Regions from separate parts of the Paenibacillus sp. FSL R5-0378 genome, predicted to be linked through region 2. Evidence: riboswitches for the same ligand, from Rfam matches in the RefSeq annotation. Region 2 holds a riboswitch; each other region holds the start of a gene.
What was found. A riboswitch is a leader RNA that binds a small molecule or an ion and turns the genes downstream of it on or off. The one in region 2 is predicted to bind cyclic di-AMP.
Positions count from the first base shown of each region.

Region 1: another riboswitch for cyclic di-AMP. It lies ahead of MKY74_RS29700 (TrkH family potassium uptake protein); the one in region 2 lies ahead of MKY74_RS13135 (C40 family peptidase).
Region 3: another riboswitch for cyclic di-AMP. It lies ahead of MKY74_RS03425 (C40 family peptidase); the one in region 2 lies ahead of MKY74_RS13135 (C40 family peptidase).

Region 1 is NZ_JBBPAY010000001.1:6,397,621-6,402,175, reverse strand. Features, by position in the region: gene MKY74_RS29705 (CPBP family intramembrane glutamic endopeptidase) at 1-1,584, opposite strand, end outside; cyclic di-AMP (ydaO/yuaA leader) riboswitch at 1,843-1,986, shown strand; gene MKY74_RS29700 (TrkH family potassium uptake protein) at 2,054-3,394, shown strand; gene MKY74_RS29695 (potassium channel family protein) at 3,481-4,152, shown strand; gene MKY74_RS29690 (cation:proton antiporter) at 4,172-4,555, shown strand, end outside.
Region 2 is NZ_JBBPAY010000001.1:2,797,615-2,802,169, forward strand. Features, by position in the region: gene MKY74_RS13120 (MATE family efflux transporter) at 1-5, opposite strand, end outside; gene MKY74_RS13125 (metal-sensing transcriptional repressor) at 400-729, opposite strand; gene MKY74_RS13130 (YdhK family protein) at 907-1,473, shown strand; cyclic di-AMP (ydaO/yuaA leader) riboswitch at 1,948-2,079, shown strand; gene MKY74_RS13135 (C40 family peptidase) at 2,084-2,554, shown strand; gene MKY74_RS13140 (multicopper oxidase family protein) at 2,625-4,148, opposite strand; gene MKY74_RS13145 (copper ion binding protein) at 4,307-4,507, shown strand.
Region 3 is NZ_JBBPAY010000001.1:780,034-784,588, forward strand. Features, by position in the region: gene MKY74_RS03415 (M1 family metallopeptidase) at 1-1,005, shown strand, start outside; gene MKY74_RS03420 (hypothetical protein) at 1,016-1,858, shown strand; cyclic di-AMP (ydaO/yuaA leader) riboswitch at 2,132-2,269, shown strand; gene MKY74_RS03425 (C40 family peptidase) at 2,274-2,741, shown strand; cyclic di-AMP (ydaO/yuaA leader) riboswitch at 3,119-3,258, shown strand; gene MKY74_RS03430 (C40 family peptidase) at 3,262-3,753, shown strand; gene MKY74_RS03435 (GNAT family N-acetyltransferase) at 3,975-4,463, shown strand.

The DNA.
Region 1 (4,555 bases), 3.6 Mb from region 2:
GCCCGCCAAAATGTTCGTCAGATCCCCCATGCTGAACAAGCTGAAGCTCATCAGGATGCTGTCGAACACGACGTGGGCGAACATGACCGCGATGTAGCCGTGACGCAGGAAGATCAAGCTGAACAGGAGACCGATGAACAGGAGCTCAATCGGCCGGGTGTATATCGGGTAGATCGGGTACAGCGTATGGCCGAAGGCCCAAATCAGCGTCGGAATGACGCAGGCGACAAATGTGTTCCTTACGATTTTCTTCAGCATCGGTATGCCGAACAGGCGGTACACGGCTTCCTCGGAGATGCCGGCCATCCAGGCCATGATCGGCAGCATCCACGGATACAGCATGTTATACGGGGACTGCGAGGCGTCCGTCGTGGACCAGCTGTGGATCGTCCGGTCCAGGACGAGATAGATCACCGACTGCGCCCCCATCAGGATAAACGCCCACAAATACCCGGTGAACATGCTGTGGAGCACGTAACGCCCGTATCCTGGCTCTTTGGCGCGGGCCCAGGCGTTGTAACCGGCTTTGCGCCACAGTCCGTCCCCGCCGACCAGGGAGAAATACAGGAGCACCGTCATCGCAATGCTCAGGATCACCTGAACGACCATGGCCGCGATGATCCCGAACTGGGAGAAGCCTTCTGCTTCCAGCACCGGCAGCATGTTATACGTCGTCAGCAATGAGACAACAAAATAAAACAAGGACAAAAACAGCCCGCGTGCAAAGGAGGTGTACCGCCGCGTCAGTGCACTGTAAATGATGGCGAGAATGCCGAGCACGATCGTAAACAGTCCGTATCCCAGCATGGTCAGCATCGTGGCGCTTTTGGTCTGCTTCTCTACATAAGCCGTATGAGCGGATGGGACCGAAAATCCAGGGAGGAAGGAGTGAAGCTCCCCATCCTCAAAGGCAAACTTGAATTCCAGCTGCGATTCCCCGATGTGCGAGGAGGAGTCGGTATAGATCAATCCGGGCTCATCCTTGCCGCTCGATACTTTCAGGGAGCCGGTGTTATAGCCCAGCTTCTGCAGCCAGGACGAGGCGATTTCCTCTTTATCCTCCAGCGTCATGTTGCCTTCCACAATTCTCAGTTTCTGCTTGCGCATGGTTTCGTTCGATTCAGCCATCGCGGCAGCATACTTGGAGTACGGAGGCGTGATGGAGAACCCGACCACCTTGCCCGTGTTCATATGTACGTCTACATTGACATATCCCTGATCGCTCGACTCGGGCAGCCGGACCCGGAACACGTCATAAGGATACTTCGGTTCGTATTTCTTGTTATATTCGTTAAGAAGCTTCTCTCTGGATAAATAACCGTAAAGGTCCGATTCCGACTGGTACGTGACGAGCGGTTCGGCGGCAATGCCTGTTTGAATATTCAACCGGTCCGAGGCAAACGCTTTGGCGGCTGCTTCCGCCTCCGATTTGCTGATGACCTTGGTCGTTTGCCCCTCTAGCGTCTCCGAGCTCGTCTGCGGAAACACTTGTACAAAAAAGAATAAAATAAGGCCGATGACCCCCAAAATGCCCAGCCATTTATAATTGGCCCTGATTTCCAGCGGCTGGTTTAACCGGTCCATGAAATCCCCCCTTGAATGTGATAAAGATACCATTCCCCCCAATACAGTACGGTAAACATAACATAGAAGATTCGCCCAAAACCAGTATACCCTGAAAATAGTGGTGAAAAAACGATGAAAATCAAGGAAAGCCATCGAAAAGAGAAGATAACCGCAGGCCGTGTCCACCTGCATTGCGAATCAGGCTGTTTTCCATCCAATTCATCAGAAAAAGGCCTTTGTGAAGTCCTACAATAAAGATTATAATTTTGATGCAAATGAATAAGAACGCCGAATTTCAAGTGAAAACGGGGGAACCAATTTTTTGGGGTGAATTTCGTTGGGACGGTTTAGTCCGCGAATAGGGCAACCTGTGCATGCCCGAATCCGTCAGCTAACCTCGTAGGCGTCGTGCATGCAGGAGCCAAACCGAAAGGCATTGGATTTCCGATGCTTTTTTTCTTTTGACTTTTTTAAAGAGGTGAATGTATTGATTGGGAAATGGAAGTGGTTCCGGCTGGCCCCTCCGCAAGTATTAACGCTAGGTTTTGCGGCCATTATTTTGATCGGAGCCATACTGCTCACCTTGCCGATTTCGAACACGACGGGTAAGCCGCTGAATTTTATGGATGCCTTGTTTACGGCAACCTCGGCGACCTGCGTGACCGGTTTGGTTGTCAAAGATACGGGGCTGTATTTCAGCACGTTCGGTCAAGTCGTCATCATGCTGCTGATCCAGATCGGCGGGCTCGGTTTTATGACGATGGCCACGCTGATCGCTCTGGTGTTCAAGCGCCGGATTTCGCTCCGGGACCGGCTCCTGCTGCAGGAAGCGATGAATCAGAATACGATGGAAGGCATCGTCCGTCTGATCCGGAAAGTCATATTTTTTTCGTTGACGATCGAAGGCTGCGGAGCACTGCTGCTTGCCATCCGGTGGTCGTTCGATATGCCTCTTGGAAAAGCGATCTATTTTGGAATATTTCATGGCGTGTCCATGTTCAATAATGCGGGATTTGACCTGTTCGGCCATTTTAACAGCCTGACGGGATTTGTATACGATCCGCTCGTCAATTTTGTCGTGATGTTTCTGATCGTATCCGGCGGCATCGGCTTTATCGTCATGTCCGATCTGGTGGATTACCAGGTACACCGGAAACTGTCGCTCCACAGCAAAGTGGTGCTGTCCATGACCGGTGCCCTGATTGTGGTCGGAGCAGTCGTCATCTTTATCTTTGAATTCACGAATCCCAAGACGCTCGGTTCGCTGAATTGGGGTGGCAAAATTCTCGCCTCGCTGTTCCAGTCGGTCACGCCGCGGACGGCAGGGGCGAATACGCTGAACTTGGCAGATATGCGCCAGGCATCGCAATTTTTCACGATCATTCTGATGTTTATCGGCGCGTCGCCGGGCTCTACCGGGGGCGGGATCAAGACCACGACGTTCACCATCCTCGTCGGTGCGGTGATCGCGATGATCCGCGGCCGCGACGATATCGTCCTGTACCGGTACCGTTTGGCGCAGGAGCGGATTTTCAAAGCGTTGACCATTACCTTTCTGGCCTTGTTTCTGGTCGTCGGCGTATCGATGATTCTGTCCACGACAGAAGACAGCAGCTTTTTGATGATCCTGTACGAGACGACTTCGGCTTTCGGCACCGTAGGATTATCGCTCGGGCTGACGCCGCATTTGTCCTTGATCGGGAAAATCCTGATCTGCCTGACGATGTTTGCCGGCCGTCTTGGGCCGCTGACCTTCGCCTACGCGCTTGGTCCGAAGAAGGGCAAGGAGCTGTACCGCCATCCCGAAGGTAAGATCATTATCGGGTAAGGAATTTGGGTGATTCAAAGTTTCAATATTGTTATAAGAACCATATATAGAACCAACATTAAAGGATAAGGAGCATCTGGAAAGAAATGAAAACACAGCAGTTTGTCGTGATCGGTTTAGGGAGGTTCGGCTCAAGCTTGGCCATGGAGCTTATGGATCTGGGTTATGAGGTGCTTGGGGTAGACATCAATGAAGAAGTGGTCAATGATATGAGCGAGCATCTGACCCACGCCGTGGTGGCGGATGCAACCGATGAGGAGGTTCTCAAATCGCTGGGAATCCGCAATTTTGACTGCGGAATCGTGGCGATCGGGGACGATATCCAGATGAGCATCCTGGCCGCAATCCTGCTGAAGGAACTCGGCGTTCAGACCGTAGTGGCGAAGGCCATCTCCATGCTGCACGGCAAAGCCTTGTCCAAGCTGGGCGTGGACCGGGTCATCTTTCCGGAGCGGGACATGGGCATCCGGGTGGCGCACCAGCTCGTGACGCCGAATTTGCTGGATTACATTGAGCTGTCCAAAGATTACAGCATCGTGGAGATGACCGTACCGCAATGCCTGAACGGGAAGACGCTGAGCGAAGTCAATACGAGAGCCCGGTACGGATGCAGCATTGTTGCGCTCCATCGTACCGAGGGAGTCATCGTCGCGCCGACGGCGATGGACCAGCTGCATGCGGGCGACATCATGGTCATCATTGGCTCCAACAGCAATATCGACCGCTTCGAGAGCGAAGCGGTGAACGTCAAGTCATAAATCCGGAAGTGAGACAGACATGGAATCCCCGACGACCGAAATTATTCATCACATTTTAATACTGCTGCTGTTTATCATTGCCGTCGGCATGCTGTCCGGAAGACTGGCCTCCTGGCTCAGGCTTCCGGACGTTGCTGTGTTTATCGTGGCAGGCATGCTGCTTGGGCAGGGGCTGCATCTGATCAACGAAACAAGCAGCTCCCTCATCAACCAGCTGATCCTCACCGTTGGGTCGGCGCTTATTCTGTTTGACGGCGGCCGTAACCTGAAGCTGAGCGGGCTGCGGAAGGTATGGATCACACTTTCTATGCTGAGCGTTCCCGGCGTTATCGTCACGACCTTGATCGTCGGAGCTGCCGTGCATTACCTGTTCGGGCTGGACTGGCTCGTAGCCTTCCTGGCC
Region 2 (4,555 bases):
GACACAATTATCTACCCCCCCTTTATGGAAACTAATGAATGCTTTCATGAGGCACCCGGTGGTATGATCTACGCTTGATTATATCCCCCTAGGGGGGATGCAATCAAGCGTAAATTCCCTGTAGATAATCTACAGGGAATTTTTACGGGAATAATTTTTTCAGAGGATATTGGCAATCTCAGGGGAGTATTAACTTCCTTTTATAAAATGAAATTCATTTAGTGTCTGCCTTTTGTTTTATGTTCATTTGTCTTACTTATTCGCGATGGGGGGAGTAAGTCTAAGCGTTATTCCTGATTTGATGAAGCGGTATACCATGGTGGCCACAATTAGAGTAAACATTAAATTGTCTTGGGGATAGAATGATAGTCCGGACAATCCCTTCTTGCTATTCGTGTATTATCTAATAAAGTGATCCAGCGCTTTATTGAGGTCGCGCAGAACTTCCTCTTCATTTCCATGGTATGCGGCTTCAATCACGCAGGTTTCTAGGTGATCTTTCAAAACCACCTTTGCTGTGCTTTCCAATGCTTTTCGAACAGCTGCGATTTGCAGTAAAATCTCGGAACAATCACGTTCATTTGAAGCCATTTCTTTGATTGATCGAACATGTCCCTCGATCCGAGCAAGCCGATTAACGACGGCCTTCATATTTTTATGCGTATGAGAATGTGTATGCGTAACAATGTGAGTATGCTCCCCACCATTACCATGATCATGTTCAGTCATGTCCCAACCCCCTTCTGCAAATTATAACCCCCATAGGGGGATGACAGCAATAATCGGGGGGTATAAGCTCACGTTTACGATGGGAAACCTTCACAAGTTCTTCATAAGTTTTGGGTAGAATGTTTGGGAGATGAGGATTCAATCCAAATAGAAATATGCAAAGGTGTGTGACAAACTGTGAAAAAAGTATTCATTTTTATTAGCCTTGCAGCAATCCTGGTGCTAAGTGCGTGTGGAAACAAGGATAACGCAAACAATAATACGAACATGGACATGGGCAGCGACCATTCAAATATGGGGGATATGGGCAGCATGAATCATTCCGGTTCTGGTGAGGTTCCTGCAGGGTTAAAAGAAGCTCAAAATCCCACCTACAAAGTTGGAGATGAGGTTGTGATCCATGCCAAGCATATGGAGGGCATGGATGGAGCCAAGGCAAAAGTGGTCGGTGCCTACGACACGGTGGCTTATGCTGTAACTTATACTCCTACCACTGGAGGTGAACCCGTTCCCAATCACAAGTGGATTATCCAGGAGGAAATAAAGGATGCGGGTAGTGAGCCCTTGCAGCCAGGAACTAAGGTGACCATGGAGGCTGATCACATGGAAGGTATGAAAGGCGCAGAGGGCACCATTGACTCAGCTGAAAAAACAACGGTGTACATGGTTGACTACACGCCAACTACAGGAGGAAACCCCGTTAAGAATCATCAATGGGTAGTCGAAAGTGAGCTTTCTAAATAGAGTATTTTTTAGCAGGTGAGTGATGCTGCGTGGCACAAGACGGCGAGTTCCTTGTTCCTTATGTACGTTACATGACTGATACTGTAAATATTGGATATAGGCAGCGTTATGACGTGTTATCGACAAGCTCAATGAAGATCATGGTTCGACTGTGTACTGACGGATAAATTAACCGATCTGGCAATGCCAGATCGGTTTTTTGTTTGGCGTCTATATGATGATTTGCCTTAGTTTTTTTGTTGCTCGGAATCAATCCTTTACAAAATTGTTATTTTTTCTTGCTTAACATGTTCCGTTACCAAGATAAGTACCTCGATTTCGGGAATAGTAATCGACAAACTTTACTCAGCTTCGCTGAAACTTCCATAAAATTCAACAAATATCAGTAAAATAGTTACGATTAACGGGAATCTATTAATTAGCCATTGACAAAAAAACTGATTATATACTACATTATGTAGGGTTACATTTTTTTAATCATTATTGCCGAATTTCTTGATACTGAAAACGGGGGAACCATTTTTGGGTGAAATATTCTCATTGAAGAATAGAGGGAACCTTCTACCGAACCCTTAGCTAACTCCGTAGGCATCGGAAGGAGAACTACATAGTGAAGAAAGTAATACTGTCAATGTTAGGTGCGGCCATTGTTTTTTCAGCAAGTGCAACCAGTTCCTTTGCCAGCTCCGTTAAACTCGAAAGTGAGGTGGATAAGGTCGTAGGCACTCCTTATCAGTGGGGCGGCACATCAGTGGCTGGTTTTGACTGTTCCGGCTTTATTTTATACATATTCGATAAATTCAATTTAGATTTACCCCGCACATCTAAAACACAGGCTCAAGCCGGAACTCCAGTAGATCGTGAAAACCTTAGAGCAGGAGACCTGGTATTCTTTAATACGGACGGTACGGGAATATCCCACGCGGGTATTTATATCGGCAATAATGAGTTTGCACACTCTTCAAGCAGTAAAGGCGTTACCATTAGCAAATTATCGGATTCATATTATAAAAATCGGTATGTTACAGCACGCCGCGTCGTGAGTCAACAAAGTTACCTGAAAATGATCAGTGAAATTTGATCTAGTCGGGATAATCTACCTAAAACAAAAATGAAAGCACCGGCTGAAGTCAGCCGGTGCGTTTTGTTGTTTATTCAGGGACGTTGTTCACATTGGGATCAGGCGTATAATTATTTTGATAATCATCATACATCACATCAGTTACCATTCCAGCGGAGGCGTGGTGTAAATCGTGGCAATGGAACATCCATTCACCGGGGTTGTCAGCTTCAAAAGCAACTTCATACGTTTCGCCAGGTTTGACGTTCAGCGTGTCTTTCATGATCGGAGATCCTTGAACTGGCTTGCCATTCTTGCTCAAGACTTGGAAGAAATGGCCGTGCAGGTGCATCGGGTGATCGTCCATTCTGGATTGATTTACAAAGGTCACCTTTACCTTATCTCCTTTTTTTACTTTGATTGTATCCGTGTCCGGAAAAACCTTTCCATTGATCGTGTAAACCATATCTCCATTTCTCATCTCGGTATTTAGATTCATCGTCACGTCTTCATCAAAGCTTTGATCCAAAGAAAATGCGGTTGCAGACATGGTTCCGTACTTCTCCAAATCAAAATCGGGGAGTTCTTCGAAGGCATCGGAAGGGTCGGGCTTCGCATTAGAACCTTCGTATTGAATCATGGCTCTCATATTTTGTGCTCGATTATCCTTTGCGTGTTCTTCCAGCAACCAATTTCCGGGATGATCTGCGGTAAATTCAATGTCATATCGTTCTCCGGGAGCAATCGAGACGAATTGATCCTTGATCACAGCCGGGTCATTCACGGGCTGCCCGTCGGATGCAACAACCTTAAAGGAATGACCGTGTAAATGCATCCGGTGCGTGATGTAGCCGGCGTTAATCAACCGAAGTTTTACTTTTTCACCCTCTTTAACGGTAAGCTTATCGATCGCATCACCTGTTTTTCCGTTGATCGTATAAAGGTCATACATACTCATATCATGTCCTGCCATATTCATCCCATCGTTATCCATGTCCATATCTCCAGAACTCATCCATTCATCGAGCACAAGGGTGTAATCGCGGTCAGCGGTATCTTGGGGGTCTTCGACTACAAGAGAACCATACAAGCCTTTGTCCACTTGATTCACACTGTCTTGATGTGAATGGTACCAATAAGTACCCGGTACGGTGGCTTTAAATTCATAGGTGAAGGTTTTTCCGGGTTCAACAGCATCTTGTGTGACTCCAGGAATTCCGTCCATGTTGTTTGGAACCGGATAGCCGTGCCAATGGATGGAGACAGGCTGCTTGAGTTGATTTTTCAAGTTTACTTTGACTGTATCTCCAACCTTAACCCGGATTTGTGGACCGGGAACCGAGTTATTAAATGTCCATACGGGAATGGTTTTTCCCTTCTCCACTTCGAGATTACTTTCCTGTGCGGTTATGGTGAACTCTTTACCATCCACAACAGGTGTTGCTGTTGTCAGTTTTGCGGATGTAGCGGATTCACTGGAGTTGGAAGTGGGGGTTGAACCCATACTCATTTTTGAATGATCCATGCCGTTCATATTGCTTACTTTCGAGCAGCCTGCCGCAAAAACGGCCACCGAGCTAGCGAGGATTATTGTTCTTAATATCGCTGCTTTCATTTGAAGAACCCCTTTCTAATTCTTTTGATGTAAGCCTCATTCATCATAAAATAAACATGTATAGAAATGATGAAGATGGCTGGGGTAGTATAACTTTAGGCTTGAATATTATACTATAGGGGGGTATACTAATAACAAATCGAGAGGAGGAGTCGAAATTGAAAACCATTACTTTAAACGTAAACGGAATGAGCTGTCAACACTGCGTGAATTCCATTGAAGGAGCTCTTAAGCAAATAGGGGCCGGGGGGAAGGTTAACTTGTCCAATGCTTCTGTTGAAGTTCAATTCGATGAGACCAAACTTACGGAAAGCAAAATTAAAGAGACTATCGAGGACCAGGGTTATGATGTTGTTTAAGAGTGAACCCTTAATATAAGACATTGATGTCGTCAAAATGAAAAAAAT
Region 3 (4,555 bases), 2.0 Mb from region 2:
GCCCACAAGGATTTGAAGGAGCGCTATTTTTACGCCGCCAAGGCCGCGCTTAAATATTTCAGCAAATGGTACGGGAAGTATCCGTATTCCACCCTGTCTATCGTCGTCCCGCCCGAAGCAGGCAACGGGGCAGGCGGCATGGAGTATCCGACGCTGATTACCGCCTTCGGGGCCAAGGACGACTCCCCGGGTTACGATCTCGAGCGGACCGTCATCCACGAAATCGGCCATCAGTACTTCTACGGCATGATCGCCAGCAACGAGTTCGAGGAGGCCTGGCTGGACGAAGGCTTCACCTCCTACGCTGAGGATAAGCTGATGGAGCAGGAATACGGCGTCATCCCCAATCTGCCGATCCAGTCCTCGCTCATCGCTTCGCCTGCGCCGCTGACCCAGGACGCCTGGAAATATACGTCGCAGAATCAATATGCACTGAACGTGTATTACCGCGGCAAGATGGTCCTGAAAGAAATGGAGACGCTGACCGGCGCCCAGACCATGAAGAAAATCATGTCCACCTATGCGAAGAAATACCGTTTCCAACATCCTGCCACGGCCGATTTTCAAAAGGTGGTCGAGCAGGTAACCAGCAAGTCGTGGCAGACCTTCTTCGATCAATATGTATACGGCAGCCAGATGGCCGATTTTTCGGTCGACGAAATTACGGTGCGCAAGGATAAGGATTCGGCGCAGCCCCGGTACGATTCTTTGGTGAAGGTCAGCAAAAAGGGCGGCGATCTGCCGCAGGTGCCGATACTGTTCACGTTTACGGACGGGCATCAGATCAAAAAGGTTTGGGACGTAAAGAACGCCAGCACCCAGTTCAAGCTGACATACAGCTCCCCGCTGGCCTGGGCCATGATCGATCCCGGCTATACGATCGTGCTGGAAAACAAACATGTGAACAACTACCTGAAGGCGGACATGGATCATAAAGTGCTCCTCCGCTGGAACGTAAGCATTACCAAGCTGATTGAAACCCTGCTTGGAAGTCTGTCCTGGTGAGGTGAGAGCAGTGAAATCCTATATTGTTAACGGTTGGAAAAGCGTCAAAGACCAATTTTATGTCATGATCATCATGTTCCTGTACCAGCTGCTCTGGGGCTACTTCCTGTACCGTCTGATCGATTCGGCGGTCGTGCCGCTGCTGATGCGGTATCCCGATCCCCCGCCGACCGAACTCAGCCAGGTCCTCTATTATGTAGAGGGACAGATGAGCTTGACGCAAAGCAGCACCGTGCATACTTACCTTTGGGTTCTCCTGGGAATGGTCGCCCTCCGCATGCTGCTGACCCCATTTATCCACGCGGGCATCTTCTACGGCCTGCACCGGGAGCATCAGGGAGAACGCGGACTGTTTTTCTTCCAGGGCATGAAGCTGCACGGCAAAACGGTGTTTCTTTTTCACCTGATCGAATGGGTGCTTATCGCCGCTCCGTTATACTGGATGATCCCGAAGATGTATCCCATCCTGCTCAGCGCGATCCAAAACCATGCCCAGCTGCTTCACTGCATCCCGTACATTGCAGTCTGGCTTCTGTACTGCTACATCGTCCATCAGATGATTCTGTTCATGCAGTTTGGCAAAACCGGTGGAACCAGCATGTTCTCCTCGCTCTGGATCTGCCTGCGAAGCGCGCTGCCGGTCATCGGCATATCCGTTCTGCTGGGCACGGTCAGCCTGCTCTTGTATGGCATTACCAGCAGCGTCTCTCTGATCTGGGCAGGGCTTGCCACCCTGATTATCCAACAGGGCTACCATATGGTCAGCTGTATCTTTAAATTATGGAATATCTCCTCCCAATATGATTTGTGGCATCAGCAAATGAACCGTACGAAAAAAAATATTTCGGAATAGTTAAAATTTTGTCATAACTTTAACCCGCTGATAAAAGAAGAACCCCGTCTCTTTCTGTTGAAAAGAGGCGGGGTTTTTGTTGTAAAATGATTGTTAACCATTTGCCAAAGTATAAATCCTCTGTTAAAATAATCCGAGTACGAACTTAGTAACAACTTTGTAATCTTTGCTGTAACGATTTTGACTTTGCTGTAACTGATTTCATCATTTGTCCGTTCATTTGATTGGTATGTACGATTATAGGTAACTTGTCAGCATGTCCATTTCCGGTGCAATCATCACGAGCCGAATTCCCGGGCACCAGGAAGCGGGGGATCCAATTTTGGGTGAATTGATCTCGCTACAGAGGGATCATAGGGGACCTTCTACCGAATCCTTAAGCTAACCTCGCAGGCATTGGAAGGGGTTTATTTTTTTGAAGAAGAAGTTGGCAGCCGCAGCGCTGGGCCTTACACTTGCGTTCTCCATGGGCACCGGCAGCGTATTTGCGGATTCATCTCTGAATCACATCGTTAACAACACGATCGGCGTTTCTTACAAAACCGGCGGAACAACTACGAACGGCTTCGATTGCTCCGGTTTTACCCGTTACGTGTACCAAAAGCTGGGGTTAAACCTCCCGCGTGTATCCGCTGCGCAATATAAAACAGGTACCGCTGTTTCCAAAAGCCAGCTGAGAGCAGGAGACCTGGTTTTCTTTAACACCCTAGGCGCAGGCGTATCCCATGTCGGTATTTACATCGGCAACGGAAAATTCGCGCACGCGTCCTCTTCGAAAGGCGTTACCATCAGCAAACTGAGCCAAAGCTACTACGCCAACCGCTACGTTGGCGCCAAACGGGTCATGAGTACGGCCAAATATCAAGCTGCGGTTTACAATTGATTATCTCTCGAAAACAATGCATATCCATAACAACCCGCGCCGCTGATTTTTGCCGAAATCGCCCCGCGGGTTTGTTGTTACTTATTAGACGTACGAACCACCGAAAAGGTAACAGCATTTCAAAAAATTTTTTTACACGAGTAAATCCACGGTTTTCCCCTGTTTTTTCCACCCTTGTCATTTCTTTTACCCACTCGTCCAACAAATAAACATCATTTCCTATAAATTTTCCTACAAATCTTCTTTTTCTGTTAGAAACAATTGCCAAAGTCCGATTCCTTTGTTACAATAGTCCCAGCGATAGTAACAACTTTGTAATCTTTACCTGACACAAAGTTGCGAACGAATAAGAAGTACCAGGGAATGATACATAGTGTAAAAAGTTCATGCCGAATTTCCTCACACTAAGGAAAGCGGGGGAACCAGTTATGGGTGAATTGATCTTGCTTCAGAGGGATCATAGGGGGCCTTCTACCGAATCCTTAAGCTAACCTCGCAGGCGCCGGAAGGGGTATTTTACTTGAAGAAGAAGCTTGCAGCAGCAATCATGAGTTTCGCCATCGTGCTCACGGTCGGCACAGGAAGCGCTTTCGCGGATTCCAAGATGGATAAAGTGATCGACAGTGCGATCGGAACCAAGTACAGAACGGGCGGAACCACAACAAGCGGATTTGACTGCTCGGGATTTACAATGTATGTATTTGATCAATTGGGCATCGATCTGCCCCATCAGTCTGGTTCCCAGTTCAGCATGGGTTCGGCCGTATCCCGCAGTGATCTGAGAGCAGGCGACTTGGTATTCTTTAATACATCGGGAGCCGGAGTATCCCATGTCGGAATTTACGTCGGCGACGGAAAATTCGCACATGCCTCCACTTCTCGCGGTGTGATCATCAGCTCTCTGAGCGACAGCTACTACGTCAACCGCTACGTTGGCGCCAAACGAATCATGAGTACGGATAAATACAAAACCGCCGCCGTCGATTCCGAGGACGTAGATGACGTCCAGTAATGCAGGTAAAGCAAGGGTACGAGATCCCGTAGAATGAGATTTTTGCCGAAATCTCCTTTTGCGGGATTTTTTGCGGACAGAAATGGGTAACCCTTCCATTCCCGCCCGCTACTCCTCATTTACCCCTCTATTCTGAAATTAAACAGATATCTGGGACAATCCGGAATATTTTTTCTCTAATGTTCAAATCCTACAGGGAGGTCTGGAAGGGAGATCTGCACATGAACCTCCAACATGAGAGCTTCATGATCGTTCCCATGACCCGGGAGCATGCTGAGACCGTCTGCGCCTGGGTGTACGAGCCTCCATACGATTTATACGGCTGGCTGCCGTGGGATCAGATGGAGACGCTTGGCGTCGAATTTGGTGATCCTGAGGTGAGGCAAAGCCAATATGTGTCCGTCCTGGATGCTGATCATACCTTGTGCGGGTTCGCGCAGTTCTTTCCCTTGGCAGGCGTGACCCGGCTTGGTGTTGGCATGCGGCCTGATTTATGCGGCCAGGGGCTGGGTAAGAGCTTTATGCAGGCTGTGGTCGCCGCAGCCCGTGAAAGACGGCCTGGGGACGAAATCGACCTTGAAGTGCATACTTGGAATAAGCGGGCCATCCGGGCTTACGGGAAGTCGGGGTTTGTCATCGCTGATACCTACCCCAAGCTGACCCCTGAAGGTGAACAGCTGTTTCACTGTATGGTCTATGAAGGGGTCTAACTTGAAAATTCCATCATCATAAAAATGGTACAAATTTGTGTATTTTTGGTGGCCCCAAGTTTGGATTCGTTTGCTTTTTTGACACAAACTAT